Regions from separate parts of the Paenibacillus sp. FSL K6-1122 genome, predicted to be linked through region 1. Evidence: predicted binding sites of a transcription regulator. Region 1 holds the regulator's gene; the other holds the start of a gene.

Evidence for each region. Region 1 encodes LexA, which represses DNA repair genes until DNA is damaged. Its sites were predicted from a motif close to CGAACATATGTTCG; they were not measured.
Region 2: a site for LexA is predicted at 4,885-4,898, ahead of addB (helicase-exonuclease AddAB subunit AddB). Genes of this name have one in related genera too.

What each region holds. Positions count from the first base shown of each region.
Region 1 covers NZ_CP150272.1:4,220,845-4,229,048, forward strand. The annotation lists gene NSQ20_RS19025 (extracellular solute-binding protein) at 1-878, opposite strand, end outside; gene NSQ20_RS19030 (carbohydrate ABC transporter permease) at 1,125-1,997, opposite strand; gene NSQ20_RS19035 (ABC transporter permease subunit) at 2,010-2,972, opposite strand; gene NSQ20_RS19040 (HAD family hydrolase) at 3,528-4,319, opposite strand; gene NSQ20_RS19045 (hypothetical protein) at 4,348-4,857, opposite strand; gene NSQ20_RS19050 (DUF896 domain-containing protein) at 4,983-5,192, opposite strand; gene NSQ20_RS19055 (LysM peptidoglycan-binding domain-containing protein) at 5,288-5,665, opposite strand; gene lexA (transcriptional repressor LexA) at 5,962-6,588, shown strand; gene NSQ20_RS19065 (aldehyde dehydrogenase) at 6,693-7,994, opposite strand.
Region 2 covers NZ_CP150272.1:5,038,005-5,046,208, reverse strand. The annotation lists gene mtaB (tRNA (N(6)-L-threonylcarbamoyladenosine(37)-C(2))-methylthiotransferase MtaB) at 1-1,262, shown strand, start outside; gene NSQ20_RS22695 (NUDIX domain-containing protein) at 1,376-1,810, shown strand; gene NSQ20_RS22690 (Na/Pi symporter) at 1,868-2,869, opposite strand; gene NSQ20_RS22685 (class I SAM-dependent rRNA methyltransferase) at 3,387-4,763, shown strand; gene addB (helicase-exonuclease AddAB subunit AddB) at 4,963-8,204, shown strand, end outside.

The sequences.
Region 1 (8,204 bases):
AAACTTTCTTTGTCCAGCAATCCTTCGGATACCAACTTGTTAAAGTACGTTAGCATTTCCTTATACTCCGGCGTAGTAGCCGTGTACACAAATTCATCCTGATCTTCCTTATACGTCAATCCGTTACCAAAACCCCATCCAGCCTTGGTACCAAAGCCGGTAGCCGCAATACCTAATGTGCTATTAAATTTGAAACGGTCCGAGAACGGAACGGAATCCGGGTACAGCTCTTTGAGTTTCTTTGCAGCGTCATACAGTTCATCCCATGTGGTTGGGATCGCAATGTTATTTTCTTCAAAAACATCTGTTCTTACGATTAATGTATAATCTGGCCATACTTCTTCATGCAGACCCGGGAGTACATAATACTTGCCATCTTCCTGTCGAAGTCCTTCGATTTCTTCTTCCAATCCCCATTTTTCCACTTTATCCTTGAAGTTGGGCATCAAATCAATATAATCACTAACGGGCAGAATCGCACCGGAAGATACAAAAGCAGATTCTTCACCAGGATAGGTCTTTGGAATAACCAGCGGTGCATCACCAGAACTGATTAGAAGAGATCTCTTCTGAGAATAGTCACTCATAGGAACAATCGTTGGCTCAAGTGTAACACCAGTCATTTCAGTCATCTTTTCGAAAAGCAACCAGTCTTTTTTGTACGGATAGGTAGGTTGATCACTATACAGTATCGATAGATTAAACGGCTCAGTCGCCTTGAATGTATCCCCTACATTGTACGTCTCCATCGCTGCCTTGGTTTGAACTTCTGTGACGTCACCTCCTGCTCCATTACCGCTGCTACATGCTGCCAGAACAACGGTCATCATTGATGCCAACACCATTTTACCAACAAACTTACGTGGCTTTTGATTCATTTAGGTTATCCCCCTGAATTTGGTTTAGGTTGACCTTGACTTAAAACTTTTTAATCAATAAAAGCGAAGCGCTCGCCTACAAGCTTTCTGAAAGAAAGCTGCATCGGAAGCATATGCTATCACCGGATTTTCCCTTTTAAAAAGGGAATCGAAAAAATCTGGGGATAACAGCAATTGAAAGGTTATTCTGTCATCGGAGTGTTCCGTGTAAATCATCTTTAGTTCAATTTATATAGCTGCTAGGTATTACTGTTTAACAGACCCTAACATGATACCGGTTACAAAGTATCTTTGGACAAATGGATAGATGGTGAGTATCGGCAAGATGGTTAATACCATCGTTACTGACTTAATATTGGCAGCAATCTGTGTCAGGTTATCAGCTGAGGTTGCACCGGCAGATGCCCCACTTGTCGCTCCTGCAATCATATTGCGCAAATAAATGGTGACAGGGAACAGTTCTTTTTTGTCCAAATACAGAAAGGCTGGGAACCAGGAATTCCAATGACCTACTGCGTAGAACAGCACCATGGTTGCCATAACGGCTTTACTAAGCGGCAATATAATGCGTAACAAGATCCCGTAGGTGTTCAAACCGTCAATGGAGGCAGCTTCCTCCAGTTCTTCAGGCATATTTTCAAAAAATGACTTCATGATCAGCATGTTGTATATGCTAATTGCGCCAGGAACAACAAGTGCCCACATGGTGTTGTTGAACCCAAGGGAATTAATCAACACATAGTTTGGAATCAATCCACCACTGAAGAACATCGTGAATACGGCGAACATCGTCAGAAACTTGCGACCCATCAACCTCTTTTTGGACAGGGCATATGCGAAAATAGTCGTCATAAACATGGAGATTAACGTACCTACTACAGTGTAGATAATCGTATTTTTATAATTCGTCCAGAACATGCTGTCACGTGAGATGGTCTTGTATGTCTCCACATTGAATCCTCTTGGGAACAAACTAACCTTACCCGAATTAATATAGGACTCACTACTGAAGGATTGTGCCACGACATTTAAGAATGGATAGAGCGTTATAAATACCACGAACAGCAGAAAGATGACATTGAATACTTTAAATACCTTGTAAGATCTGGATTCCTGCATGGTGCTCCTCCTTTACCATAAGCTTCTTTGTGTCAGTCTGCGTGAAATGGCATTTACGGAGAACACCAGAATCAGACCGATCAGCGATTCGAACAAGCCAATTGCGGTAGCATAACTGAAGTTACTGGATTCCAGTCCCACCCGATACAGGTAAGTGGAGATCACATCAGATGTCTCGTAGATAAGCGGATTGTACAAGAGTAAGATTTTTTCAAATCCAACTGCTAGGAAATTACCCATGTTCAAAATCAATAACGTCACAATCGTTGGCAAGATCCCTGGTAACGTTACATGAATCGTTTGCTTCCACCGATTGGCACCATCGATACGCGCAGCTTCATACAAAGAATCATCAATGGTTGTCAGTGCAGCCAGATACAGAATTGCCCCCCAACCCATACCCTGCCATACCTCAGAAGTGATATAGATTGTTCTGAACCATTCAGCCCGCTGCATAAAAGGAATATTGTCTCCGGTGAAGAAAGCCACCAGTCCATTAATGGAACCATTCACTGCTGTCAGCTGCAGGATCATACCCGCAACGATAACGATGGACAGAAAATGAGGCAGATAAGACGCGGTCTGTACAAACTTTTTGAATCGTTTACTCTTCACTTCGTTAAGCATCAAGGCAAAAATGATTGGAACCGGGAATGTAAAGAGTAACGCAAGTCCGCCTAACATCAGCGTATTACCGAATACTCTCCAGAAGGTAGGGTCCTCAATGAACATTTTGAAGTACCTTAAACCAACCCACGTTTCTCCAAATATACTTCCCCCGGGAACAAAACGTCTGAACGCAATCACATTACCAATCATCGGTCCATATTTGAAAATAAGGAGATAAATGATGGGAAGGATTAATAGTGAATACAGCTGCCAGTCTTTGCGGAACAAAGTTGCTGCCGTTCGTAATCTGCTCTCTTTACGTAAAGATGTCATGGTTAACGTTGTTTTAGCGGTTTCCGACTCCATGTGTTTTCACTCCGATCCAGGACTTGATAAGTAAGAGTAATTCATGTACAGTTCCCATCGTTTCTCCTCTAGTAGAAGACAACAACTCCTTTAACTTCACCCCCACTACCAAATAGATAATTGCTAAATGTAAGCGATATCAATTTGATGTATTATGTAGAATCACACAATCCAAGGTGCTTCACCTCATTCATTAGCACTTACTAAGTGGTGTGTTTCCAAATCGGAAGAAGAAACCCTAAAATATTAAGCGCTTACAATCAATCGAAAATAATAAGCAATAACTCCCTGCTTCCATTTAATGAAGTAAGTCAAAAAGAAATTGCTTTATGACAATCTAAATACTAGTCATACTAGTATGTTAGTTATATTCTAATCCAGCTTCCCCCTAATTTCAATAACTTTTAGTAAAAAAAATGGAGATCTCTTTTAACAAGGTAATTTACTCAACAAGCTCAAATAAAAAAACATTGGTAACTTCTAGAACGACATCATCGTTCATTGAAGCTTCCAATGTTTCAGGGTGCTGAGGAAAGATGTTATAACTGATTCCGCTTAGAAATTAGCAATAAGCTGATTTAATTCCGATAAATGTGTTATTTCATGGTCTGGCGCATACGCTTCATTGTTGGTCTTATGCTCACGGTTAATCCATACGGATTGGATGCCAGATGATAAAGCACCACGAATATCAGTCGTTAACTTGTCTCCAACCATCAAACTCTCTTCGGGTTTAACACCCAGTTTACTCAAAGCATGTTCAAATATCGACGGATCTGGTTTTCCTTTTCCGAAGTTACCCGAGATAATAATCTCATCAAAGAAAGGAGTTAATTCAGGTACACTATCCAACTTCTCTTGTTGCAAAGCAGGACAACCGTTCGTTAACAGCAACAGTTTGTACTTTCCTTGTAACTGACGCAAGGTATCCATCGTTTCTTCGTATACATGAGGTCTGGATCTCCGTTCTACTCCAAACTGCTCGGCAAGTTGTTCAGCAAGATCTTCCCGATCTATACCCAACTTCAACAAGCCACGACGCCAGGATTCTTTACGGTAAACTGGAGCAAGTTGTTCCAACTGACGAAACTCAGGTTGATCCCCACCAGTAAAGTTAGCCCAAAGGCCTTCAAACGGATTGATTCCAATCATTTTAGTAAAAGGAAAGGTTTCATATGATTCATACAGTCCACGTGCCTCATTACGAACAGCTTCTTCAAGTTCTTCTGGTTTAACCCCAGTCTCTTTCGCTGCGATTAGACAAGTCTCATGAAAAGATTCTCGAACACTACGCTCATCCCATAATAAAGTATCATCTAGGTCGAACAAAATCGCTTTTAACGCCATTCCGATCATCTACCCCTTTATGCAATAATTACTTTTCGACGGTTTCCACGGTGATCTGGTGTGCTTTTGCAAACTTCAGCAAACGTTCTGCAATCGCATCTGTATCGTAACGGTTCAATAACTTGGTGAACACCCATCTTTTCCCGCGACTGTTATGTTCGATAACAACTGTACCTGGTTCAATTCTGAATTTGACGATATCGTCAACCCCAATTGAACGTTCACGATTACCCTTCGTCGTTATAATCCGATTACTGCTAATCTTGATGTATGGACGACGAAGCATGAAGATGACTGCCAAAAATACGTAAAGCAGCATGGTCACCCAGTCCCAAGTTGTCATTGGAGCTTGCACAAGGAACGTGCTCATAAACAGATACAAAAAGGCGAGACCAATCAAAAATATAGGGAACAAAAGACTGCGTCCCTTAAAGACTTCTTCACCTGGTGTACCTGTGATTGGTTGACCACTTTTTTTGCGTTGCTGATTTAACTGCTTGGAATTTTTCTTAACCGTTCTCTCGAACGAACGCGACATGAGAATCCCCCTTATGTGTCTTTGTATCGGCTTACATAATTGCAAACCAACATTTCCCCCTATAAATTGCACACTCAAAATAACAGGAAGAAACCTAAATATCATAATGATATCATTAGGTTTCGTTAGTGTTTGAGTTTGCCTTGGTGGCCTTTGTCATTCTCATCATCAACAATCTCAATGGTATCCAGTTGTTGTCTGAAATTGCTGCGAATATTACTCAAATAAATCTCTCTTAGCTCGGCACGTTCAGCAAGCTCTTCCTCCGACAATCCAGTGGACTTTTGCTTACGAGCCAATTCGTTAATGCGTGCTACCAGACTATCTATATCCAAGCTTGTCCCCTCCAAAAATACAAAGTCATATTAACTTTGCCATTATAAAGGCTGCTTGTCAAGCTGACACGCGCTAACACTCATTGATGTGCATTTTATTCTGCAAATTGCGGTAGAGCTAGTACTTGTCCCACTTGGATGGAAGTTGTATGAAGTTGATTCACTTTCTTAATTGCTTCTATATATATACGTGTATCCATATTCGTCGGTTTATGTTCCAAAGAAATACTCCATAATGTTTCCCCTTGTGAAACAGCTATCTTTCCTCCAGGCAGAACATCATTCTCATTGCCGGCAAATACAGTTAAAACGGTGCTGCATCCAATAAATATAATCATAGAGGTAATGACTACCTTTAACATCCATGAAGAAATCTTGAAACGCGCTAAAACCTTCTTGTAGTTCCCTATGTTAGACTTCACCAGTTCCGAATTCATTGGTTCATAAATGCTTTGATAAGTAGAATATCTCATTAAATACCCGCCTCCAAACGTTTGTTCCTATCTGTTGGAATCAATATAACACGAACACTTGTTTTGTTCAATAGATTTTTAGAACAATTGTTCGCTTCTTTTTTGAAGGAGAAATATCTTATTTCAAGTCCTTTTACAAAACATTTGCAGTATTATGCTCTGACTTTTGGACAATTTCTGTTCTATAAGCTAAAAAACACTGATTTAATGCTATTTTATTTAGAACTTATGTTTGTACGAACGGAGGTTCTATGTTATAATTTTCCCAAACGTTACTAAAATGGGGTTGATACGGTATGTCGAAGATATCCAGCAGGCAGCAGGCTATTCTGGAGTTTATACGAAATGAAGTCCGGTTGAAGGGGTATCCTCCTTCCGTACGGGAAATTGGTGAAGCGGTTGGACTGGCTTCCAGCTCAACAGTACATGGACATTTGGATCGTTTGGAGAAAAAAGGTTTGATCCGACGCGACCCTACCAAGCCAAGAGCCATTGAGCTTTTGAGCCAAGAAGAATCTGAGCATTCTCATCAATTTGCTCATAGCGTTGCACGTATTCCTGTTGTTGGTAAGGTTACAGCCGGGGTTCCAATCACTGCAACCGAGAACATTGAAGACTACTTCCCTCTTCCTACACATTATGTAGGCGAACAGAAAGTGTTTATGCTTTCGGTAGTCGGAGATAGCATGGTGGAAGCTGGAATCGTTAACGGAGATTACGTTATTGTCCGTCAACAGCAAACTGCTGATAACGGTGATATCGTCGTTGCAATGACTGAAGACGATGAAGCTACAGTGAAAACGTTCTATAAAGAGAAAGATCATATTCGCCTTCAACCGGAGAATGCGACCTTCGAACCTTTACGTTTGAAACATGTTAGTATTCTGGGTAAAGTCATTGGCCTTTTCCGAGATATTCATTAATATTTAACTTGAGTAACAAAACTAGATGTAATGAAATACGAAAGAGGTTATCCTGATCAACAGGACAACCTCTTTTTTCATGTTTATGTTATTTTAGCGGCTAATTATTCACTGCGTTTCAGAACACTCTTGTGATGCGAGAACACATCAAAGCTCTGTTGTCCGTGATATGAGCCCATACCGCTCTCTCCTACACCACCAAACGGGAGGTAGTGTGAAGTCATATGAGAAAGTGTGTCATTAATACATCCCCCACCGAAGGATACTTGATTCAGAACCTGATCCTGCAGCTGCTCATCCTGTGTGAAGAGATATAGCGCCAATGGTTTTGGCCGGCGAACAATCTCATCCAGCATAGGATTCAGGTCACTGTACGTAAATACAGGAAGAATCGGACCGAAGATCTCTTCTTGCATGACAGCTGATTCCCAGTTCACATCTCCAAGTACAGTCGGCTCAATGAGCAACTGCTCTCGTACAGAACGTCCACCAATCAGCGTTCTGCCATCTGTGAGGAATTTCGACAACCGATCAAAGTTACGCGCGTTGACAATATGCGGGAAATCAGCGTTCTGTAACACATCATCCCCAAATTTATCTTTGATCTCTGCGCCAATCAGATTGATCAATTCGTCATGAACTTGTTCATGTACAAGCAAATAATCCGGAGCAACGCAAGTTTGGCCTGCATTCAGGAACTTACCACGAACAATACGCTGGGCCACCAGCTTCAGTTCTGCATCGTTATGGACAATAGCAGGACTCTTGCCCCCTAGCTCCAGGGTTACAGGAGTCAAATGCTCCGCAGCTGCCTTCATAACAATGCGACCAACACCTGTGCTTCCTGTGAAGAAAATATAATCAAACTTCTCTTTCAACAATGCTGTACTGGCTTCAACTTCCCCTTCCATAACGGCGATATACTCCTGAGGGAAGATCTCCTGAATCAGATCATATGTCAGACGAGATACCGCTGGTGTTAATTCAGAAGGCTTGATAACTGCACAGTTACCGGCTGCAATTGCTCCAATCAGTGGACCAAAGGCCAGTTGGAAAGGATAGTTCCAAGGTGCAATAATAAGAGCCACTCCGTATGGTTCAGGGTAAATGGTGCTCACACCATCCGGCATAGCCGAATTGGTTGGGACTTGTTTTGGTGCAGCCCATTCCTGCAGGTGTTCTAATGCAAAATCCAGTTCACCCAAAACAATGCGAATCTCGGAACCGTAAGCTTCCGCCTCAGATTTGTTCAGATCTGCCCGAAGTGCATCTTGAATCCGTTGCTGATACTTTTCAATTCCCTTTCTAAGCTGTTGAAGTGCATTAATCCGATACTCGATATTTTTAGTTTGTCCTGTATAAAAAAATGTACGTTGTTCTGTCACAAGTTGTTTAGCCTGATCCATATTAACATCTCCAATTAATTATTTAAAATTAAATTGTTTAAAATTTAATTAAAGTATACCTCTTCTATATGAAACTTTCAACATACAAATGAAACATCCATTTGTATGTATTTGAACGATGGTTGGAATTTTAAATGAGTGAATGCTAGTATTCCTTTCTATTTCATGGCTATCAGAATTTCTAAGGAAGTTTGATTTAAATCTTTTGCT
Region 2 (8,204 bases), 820 kb from region 1:
GTTACGATCAAGTGGACTTTGATGAACAGACAGCGGATGTATACTTGATTAATACTTGTACAGTAACCAATACCGGCGACAAAAAGAGCCGTCAAATTATTCGTCGTGCCATTCGGCGCAACCCGGAGGCGATTGTGGCCGTTACAGGCTGCTATGCGCAGACTTCTCCAGCAGAGATTCTGGACATCCCAGGGGTGGATCTGGTTATCGGTACACAGGACCGTGACAAGATTTTACCATACGTTAATGAAATTCAGGAGTCCCGTCAACCGGTTAACGCGGTACGTAATATTATGAAAACCCGTGTATTTGAAGAAATGGACGTACCGGATTTTGCTGACCGTACCCGCGCGTTCCTGAAGATTCAGGATGGTTGCAATAACTTTTGCACGTTCTGCATCATTCCGTGGTCTCGTGGTCTCTCACGCAGTCGTGAGGCGAACAGCATTATTCAACAGGCGCATCAACTCGTACACGCCGGATACAAAGAGATTGTTCTCACGGGTATTCATACAGGTGGATATGGGGATGACATGGAGAACTATGATCTGACCGATCTGCTGTGGGATTTGGATAAGGTAGAGGGTTTGGAGCGTATTCGAATCAGCTCGATTGAAGCCAGCCAGATCGACGACCGTATGCTCGACGTGATCAAACGTTCCGATAAACTCGTTCGTCACTTTCATATTCCGCTGCAAGCGGGTGATGATACGGTGTTGAAACGTATGCGCCGTAAATATACGACAGAAGAGTTTTACAACAAAATGCTTCGCATTCGGGAAGCAATGCCGGATGTAGCGATTACAACAGACATTATTGTTGGATTTCCAGGTGAGACGGATGAGATGTACCGTAATGGCTATGAGTTGATGCGGAAGATCGGTTTTTCCGAAATGCACGTATTCCCTTATTCCAAGCGTACGGGTACACCAGCAGCACGAATGGAAGATCAGGTGGACGAAGAAGTCAAAAATGCACGTGTGCATGAACTGATTGACTTGTCTGAACAGATGCAGCTGGAGTACGCTGAGCAGTTTGTTGGACAGGTACTGGATGTTATTCCCGAAGGGGAAGCCAAAGGCCGCGAGGGAAGTGGCAAGCTGCACGGTTATAGCGACAACTACATTCAACTGGTCTTTGACGGAACGATGGATATGGTCGGTAAAGTGTGCCGAGTCAAAGTGGTTAAAGCCGGCGTCAACGAGAGTCAGGCTACGCTGGTACGTGTGTTGGAAGAGAATCTTAAGTCCGCCGCGATGTGATCGAGGCGTCAGAAACAAGGATTTCATTTCCTTGGGGAGCTTACCCGGGGAGATGAGGTCCTTCTTTTGCAAAAAATAAGATAAAGATATCGAAGTTGATGGGGGAGAGCACGATGAACAAAAAAGAAATTTCAGCAGGCGGAGTTGTTTATAGAACAGGGGAAGACGGACGTCTTCAAATTCAGCTTATCGTAGATCGTTATGGTAAAACAACTCTCGCCAAGGGCAAAATGGAAGATGGAGAAACAATTGAACAGACGGCACTGCGCGAGATTTTGGAAGAGACAGGTATGGTGGGTCGCATTGTAGAGCCGGTTGATATCATTGCTTACACGTACCAACATGCAGATTTTGGCCCGGTGGACAAGGAAGTTCATTATTATCTCGTTGAAGCCGAGAGTGGTGATCTACAGCCTCAGATTGAAGAAATCAAGGGTGTGGATTGGTATGCTCCGGAAGAAGCATGGTCCTTACAGCAGCAGAGCGGATATGATAATAACGATGATATCTTGCGTGTAGCCCTGAACAAGTTAGGCATTAACGTATAACGCACTATTGTTCGAGTCAGTTAGCCGCGCGCTCTGTGGGTTTGGATAGGCAGATCATCAAGCCACGGGTGACTTCGCCGCGGGGGCGTGGACCGGTGGTTTTTTGTGCCAGATTGGCAAGTAACAGAACGGTAAAGCAAGCAGTGAACTGGTGATGTTAAAAAGGGTCTGGGCATGCGCAATCTGTGCCCCGTTGTCCGCTGACAGCCAAGCCGAAGCTGCATGCAGCTGGCCGATCAGCGGCATAAACAGCAGCGCTCCCGCAATGTTTAATACAACATGGGAGGCTGCGACAAATTTGCCTGCGGATGCTCCGCCCGCGGCAGCAATCACAGCGGTGATGCAGGTCCCCACATTGGACCCGATCACAATGGCGATGCCGATCTCCACAGGCAATACCCCTGTGGCTGCCAGCGTAATCGCCATGCTAATGACAGCTGCGCTGCTGTGAATGAGCGCTGTCAGACAGGCACCTGCCAGGAAGCCCCACCACAAGCTGTCGGCCGAGCGGTCGAGAAACCATTGAAATACGCCCATGCTCCGCAAGGGTAAGGCAATGGATTGCATCACCTGAATGCCTGTCATAACAAGTGCAAATCCGGCAGCTGCGAGGAAGCTGTACTGGATGTTAAACAGAGTCTGACGCGTGCGTTCAGGAGCGGCCAGATTGCGTTCACCAAGAACAACAAACATGGCCCAGCCCGTTAGCGACAGGACGAGTAGCGGCAGGGAAGCACGTCCGATCTGCAGTCCCACCAGCTCCGTCGTCAGGCATGTCCCGATGTTGGTGCCGAGGATGATGCCAAGTGTTCGTCCATAGGTAATTAATCTGGCATTAGCCAGTCCAATGGTGAGTACGGTGACCGCAGTACTGCTCTGTAACAGGGCCGTTGCACCTGCACTGAAGGCCATGCCTTTCCATGGAGCAGAGGTGGCACGATTGAGCCAATCTGCCAACATGGGCCCTGCCATGCGCTGCAAGGCGTTCTCCATCAGCTTCATGCCACCAAAAAAGATAATAAGCCCATAGAGTAAGGGCAATATAACATCTCTAAACATAGAAACATCATTCCTTCCGTCCGGTTCCTTAACTCATCCTATGAGTAAGAAAAGACAACCATGACAAGCCTAAAGGAATTCAGAGGGAAGCGACCTAAATTACCCCACCCCAATTCGAAAGATACGGTGATTCGTGCAAACGTAGTGGAGGGGACGAAATCGAATCTGAAGAAGCGAAGCGTGCGCCTTTGTCTCCGGATTTTCCCTTTTAAAAAAGGGAATCAAAAAAATCTGGAGACAACAGCGATCGGAAGATCGATTCGTAACCGGAACGTCTCTTAACTGCCGCACCCCAATTCGAAAGATACGGTGATTCGTGCAAGCGTAGTGGAGGGGACGAAATCGAATCTGAAGAAGCGAAGCGTGCGCCTTTGTCTCCGGATTTTCCCCTTTAAGAAAGGGAATCAAAAAAATCTGGAGACAACAGCGATCGGAAGATCGATTCGAACCCGGAACGTCATTTACGCGCCGCACCAAACCTATCTTTTCAACTAACTATGAAAGAAGTGGATCTACCTTGCCATCAGTTACACTCGAACGCAGTCGCAAAAAGCGGCTTGAACATGCACATCCATGGATATTTAACAATGAAATTGCCTCTGTTGACGGAAACCCGGAACCGGGAGATCTGGTCAATGTATTGAATCATCAAGGTCGCTATCTGGCGACAGGTTATTACAATCCTGCATCTCAGATCACTGTAAGGGTTGTAGCGTATCAACCGCTGGAGTCCGAACAGATGGACACCGCGTTTTTTGCAGCGCGTTTCCGCGATTGCTTGCGTCACCGGGAACGTTTTATCCAGGATGGAGAGGCATACCGTCTCGTTTACGGCGAAGCTGATTTTCTGCCAGGATTAATCGTTGACCGATTCGGCAGCATTCTCGTTGTACAGTTGCTTACACTTGGCATGGATCGTTGCCGTGAAGCCATCGTACAGGCACTCATTGAAGTAATGCAGCCGGAAGGTATATACGAGCGCAGTGATGTCTCGATTCGTGAACTGGAAGGTTTGGAGCAGACCAAAGGTCCACTGTACGGAGATTGCCCAAGACATGTCACGGTTACAGAGAATGGACTACTCATTAAAGTGGATATCGTGGAAGGGCAGAAGACAGGTTACTTCTTCGACCAACGCGAGAATCGTGCAGCCATCGAACCGCTTATGAAGGGTTGGGGCTACAAGAGTGGAATCACACTACAAACGACCGAGCAGGATGGCACAGAGCAGCTCTTGCCTGTGAATAAAAGTGGTAAAGTAGTTACATTCCCATATTGGGATGGTGCCACTGTACTGGAGTGTTTCTCACACACGGGTAGCTTTACGTTGAATGCTTGCAAGTATGGAGCCAAAAAAGTGACTTGTCTTGATATTTCGGAGCATGCCATTGAGAGTGCACGAACAAATGTGGAGCTGAACGGTTTCACTGACCGGGTCGAGTTCGTAGTTGCTGATGCATTCCAGTACTTGCGTGAACAAGTGAAAGGGCTGGATGAACGTACCGCACGTGCACGTGCAGGCGAACAGAAAGTGGATACATCCAAAGCGCTTGCAGCTGGCGGTAAAACATTTGATGTGGTCATCCTTGATCCTCCTGCATTTGCCAAAACGAAATCAGCAGTTAAAGGTGCATGTCGCGGTTATAAAGATATCAATCTGCAAGGAATGAAACTGGTCAATGAGGGTGGATATTTGGTAACAGCCAGCTGTTCGTATCACATGCGTCCAGACCTCTTCCTGGATACGATTGCCGATGCAGCGGAAGATGCAGGCAAAGTGCTTCGTTTGATCGACTGGAAAGCAGCCGGTAAGGATCACCCACAAATTTTGGGCGTGGATGAAGGACATTACCTGAAATTTGCTATTTTCGAAGTGCGCAGTAAAAAGAATTAATCGTATGATTTTCGTTCCAATCAAATATAGATCAAGTCAAAAGTCCACAGTGTGATAGCTGCGGGCTTTTTGCTGTTTTGCTGTGTTAACGGAGATGATCTCCGGTTTTACCGGATAGTGGCAAACGTATGTTCCGAACCAAGTCAGATATGTTATACTGGGAATTAAAATCTTGTACGTGTGGTTTGGAGGATTAGACATGTCCGTTCGTTTTGTTATTGGCCGGGCAGGCAGCGGCAAAAGCTCGCTGATTACCCGGGAAATTACATCCCTGCTTCAACAAGAACCGCAAGGTACACCTTTAATTTTGCTCGTTCCCGAACAGAGCTCTTTTCGAACAGAGCAGGCATTGGTGTCTTCTGGAGCAATTAAAGGTACCATGCGTGCAGAAGTGCTCGGCTTTCGCCGTTTAGCCTATCGTGTAATGCAAGAAGCAGGTGGTTCTGCTCGTATTCCGATCGGAGCCGAAGGCAAAAAGATGCTGCTCTACAAGGTCATCCAGCGCCGTAAGGAAGAATTGAAGCTGTTTGGTGCATCCGGCAGCCAGCTGGGTTTTATAGGCGAATTAAATGACTTATATAGTGAATTTAAACGTTATGAAGTTGATCCATCAATGCTGGAAGACGGGCTGTCTGGAGGGAATAGCTCATCCACTTCGCCGATTCTGGAGGACAAGTTGCATGACTTGAATCTGATATATCGTGACTATGAACAGGAACTGACCAATTTATATATTGATGATGAAGACACGTTGACCGAGCTGACAGATCGTTTGTCGGAAAGTGCATTGCTGCAGGATGCCCAGATCTGGATTGATGGTTTTCAGGGATTCACACCACAGGAGATGAGTGTGATCGGTAGGCTGATGTTGCAGTCCTCTTCCGTGACGATTGCCCTGACATTGGATCGTCCTTATGATCATGGCGCACTGCCTGGAGAACTGGAACTGTTTTATCCTACGGCAAGTGCCTATGCACGCCTGAAAGGAATGGCTGACGAACTGGGTGTAACGAGCGATATAACCGTGCTAGATTCGGAGATTCCACCGAGATACAAGGATCGTCCGGGACTTGCTCATCTGGAGGCTGGTTTCGACCGGCGAATTCGTTGGAAAAGTGAAGGCCTTGATTCCGGAATCCAACTGGTTGCAGCGGAGAACCGACGAGCTGAGATGGAGGGAGCACTGCGTGAGATGCGGCGCCTGGCACAAAACGAAGGTGCGCGTTATCGGGACATGGCGGTACTTGTCCGGCAGTTGGATACCTACGCTGATATAGTTGAACCGTTATTCAGGGATTATGACGTACCCGTCTTTCTGGACCGGAGAAGAAATGAACTTCATCATCCATTATCTGAGTTTATCCGTTCCGCACTGGATATTGTTCGGCGCCACTGGCGTTACGAGGATGTATTTCGCTGTGTCAAAACGGATTTGCTGCTTCCGCGTGATGGTTCCATCACTCGTGAAGATATGGACCAGCTTGAGAATTATGTACTGGCTTGTGGTATTCACGGGTATCGCTGGACTGACGGCAAACCATGGAAGTATGTACCAAGCCTGTCGCTGGAAGACAACGGTCAGGATGGCCGTAGTCGAGGACGGGACCAGATGCTTTCTTTAATGGAGAGCTGCCGAACGGTCATTACAGATTCCTTGGGTGTTTTTGAGAAGCGAATGAAAAAGGCAAAGACAGCCAAAGCCCAGTGTGAGGCACTATACAGACTGCTGGAAGATGCTGAGATCGCATGGAAGCTGGAGAATATGTCTGCTGAAGCTAAGGCACAAGGTGACCCCGAACGGTCGAGAGAACATCGGCAGATGTGGGGAGCTGTGCTGGATTTATTGGATCAGATGGTCGATATGATGGGGAATGAACGGCTGGATATCACGCTGTTTTCCGGGATGATTGAGACCGGATTGACGGAACTGAAGCTGGGTCTGGTACCACCAGCACTTGATCAGGTTTTGATGGGTTCTATGGACCGTACACGCCTTCAGGACATCAAATACGTATTTATCCTTGGCGCCGTTGATGGTGAATTACCCGCTGTACCTCAGGATGATGGCGTATTAACGGAACTGGAGAGAGCGTTACTGACGGAAAGAGGCGTGGCGCTTGGACCAGGTGCAACAAGGCAGATGCTGGATGAACGTTTCCTGATCTATACGGCACTTACAGCGGCAAGCAGCCAGTTGTGGCTGAGTTACCCGGTTGCTGATGATGAGGGGAAAACACTGCTTCCTTCCGAGATTGTCCGCCATGTACGGAAGATGTTTGGTCTACAAGAACAGCCATTGCTCGCTCAACCACCGGTTGCGAACTCGGAAGAAGCGCATTGGTCCTATGTCACCCATCCAGGTCAGAGTCTGTCTACGCTCATTGGACAATTGCGCAAATGGCGCCGCGGAGAAGACATCCCTGAAATGTGGTGGGCGGTCTACAATTGGCATGTATCTAGAGAGACAAGCAGACCTCAGCTGGAGCGGTTGATGGGATCGATCTTTTATCGTAATCGGGCCTTACCACTACGTACAGCTACCAGTCGCAGACTGTATGGTACAGAGGTGAGGACGAGTGTCTCACGAATGGAGCGGTTCGTTGCTTGTCCGTTCTCCCATTTTGCTTCGCATGGGCTACGCCTCAAAGAACGGCAATTGTACCGCCTTCAGGCTCCTGATATCGGACAGTTGTTTCATGCTGCACTAAGCCAGCTGGCTATGCGGTTGCACGAAGAAAATCGTAGTTGGGGCAGTTTGACTCCAGACCAATGCCGTCAGGAAGCCGAGCAAACTGTGGAGCAGATTGCACCACAGCTGCAAGGGGAGATTTTGCTAAGCACCAAGCGATACGGTTATATTTTCCGCAAATTAAAGGACATTGTTAGCCGGGCATCCGTCATTCTTGGTGAACAGTCCAGACGCGGAAGTTTTGAACCGATTGGGCTGGAGCTTGATTTTGGACCGGATAAAACACTGCCGCCATTACGTTTTGAACTGGAGAACGGTTGTGTGATGGAGATCGTGGGTCGAATTGACCGTGTAGATGTCGCAGAAGGAGAGAATGGTCTGCTCTTACGTGTCATTGACTATAAATCAAGCCAAACGGACCTCAAGTTACATGAAGTTTACTATGGTCTGTCATTACAGATGCTCACCTATCTGGAGGTGCTGCTTAGTGCTGCCGAAGAATGGCTTGGGGAAACGGCGATGCCGGGAGGAACGTTGTATTTCCATGTGCATAACCCGCTGTTGCAATCCGCAAACGGCATGACATCAGAGCAGGCAGGACAAGAACTGCTGAAACGGTTCAAAATGAAAGGTTTGCTGCTGGCCGATCGGGACGCAATCGCTCAAATGGACAACACCCTGGATAAGGGGTATTCAGCAATTATTCCAGTTGCCCTTAAGGCGGACGGAAGCTTTTATAGCAGCGCCGCTGT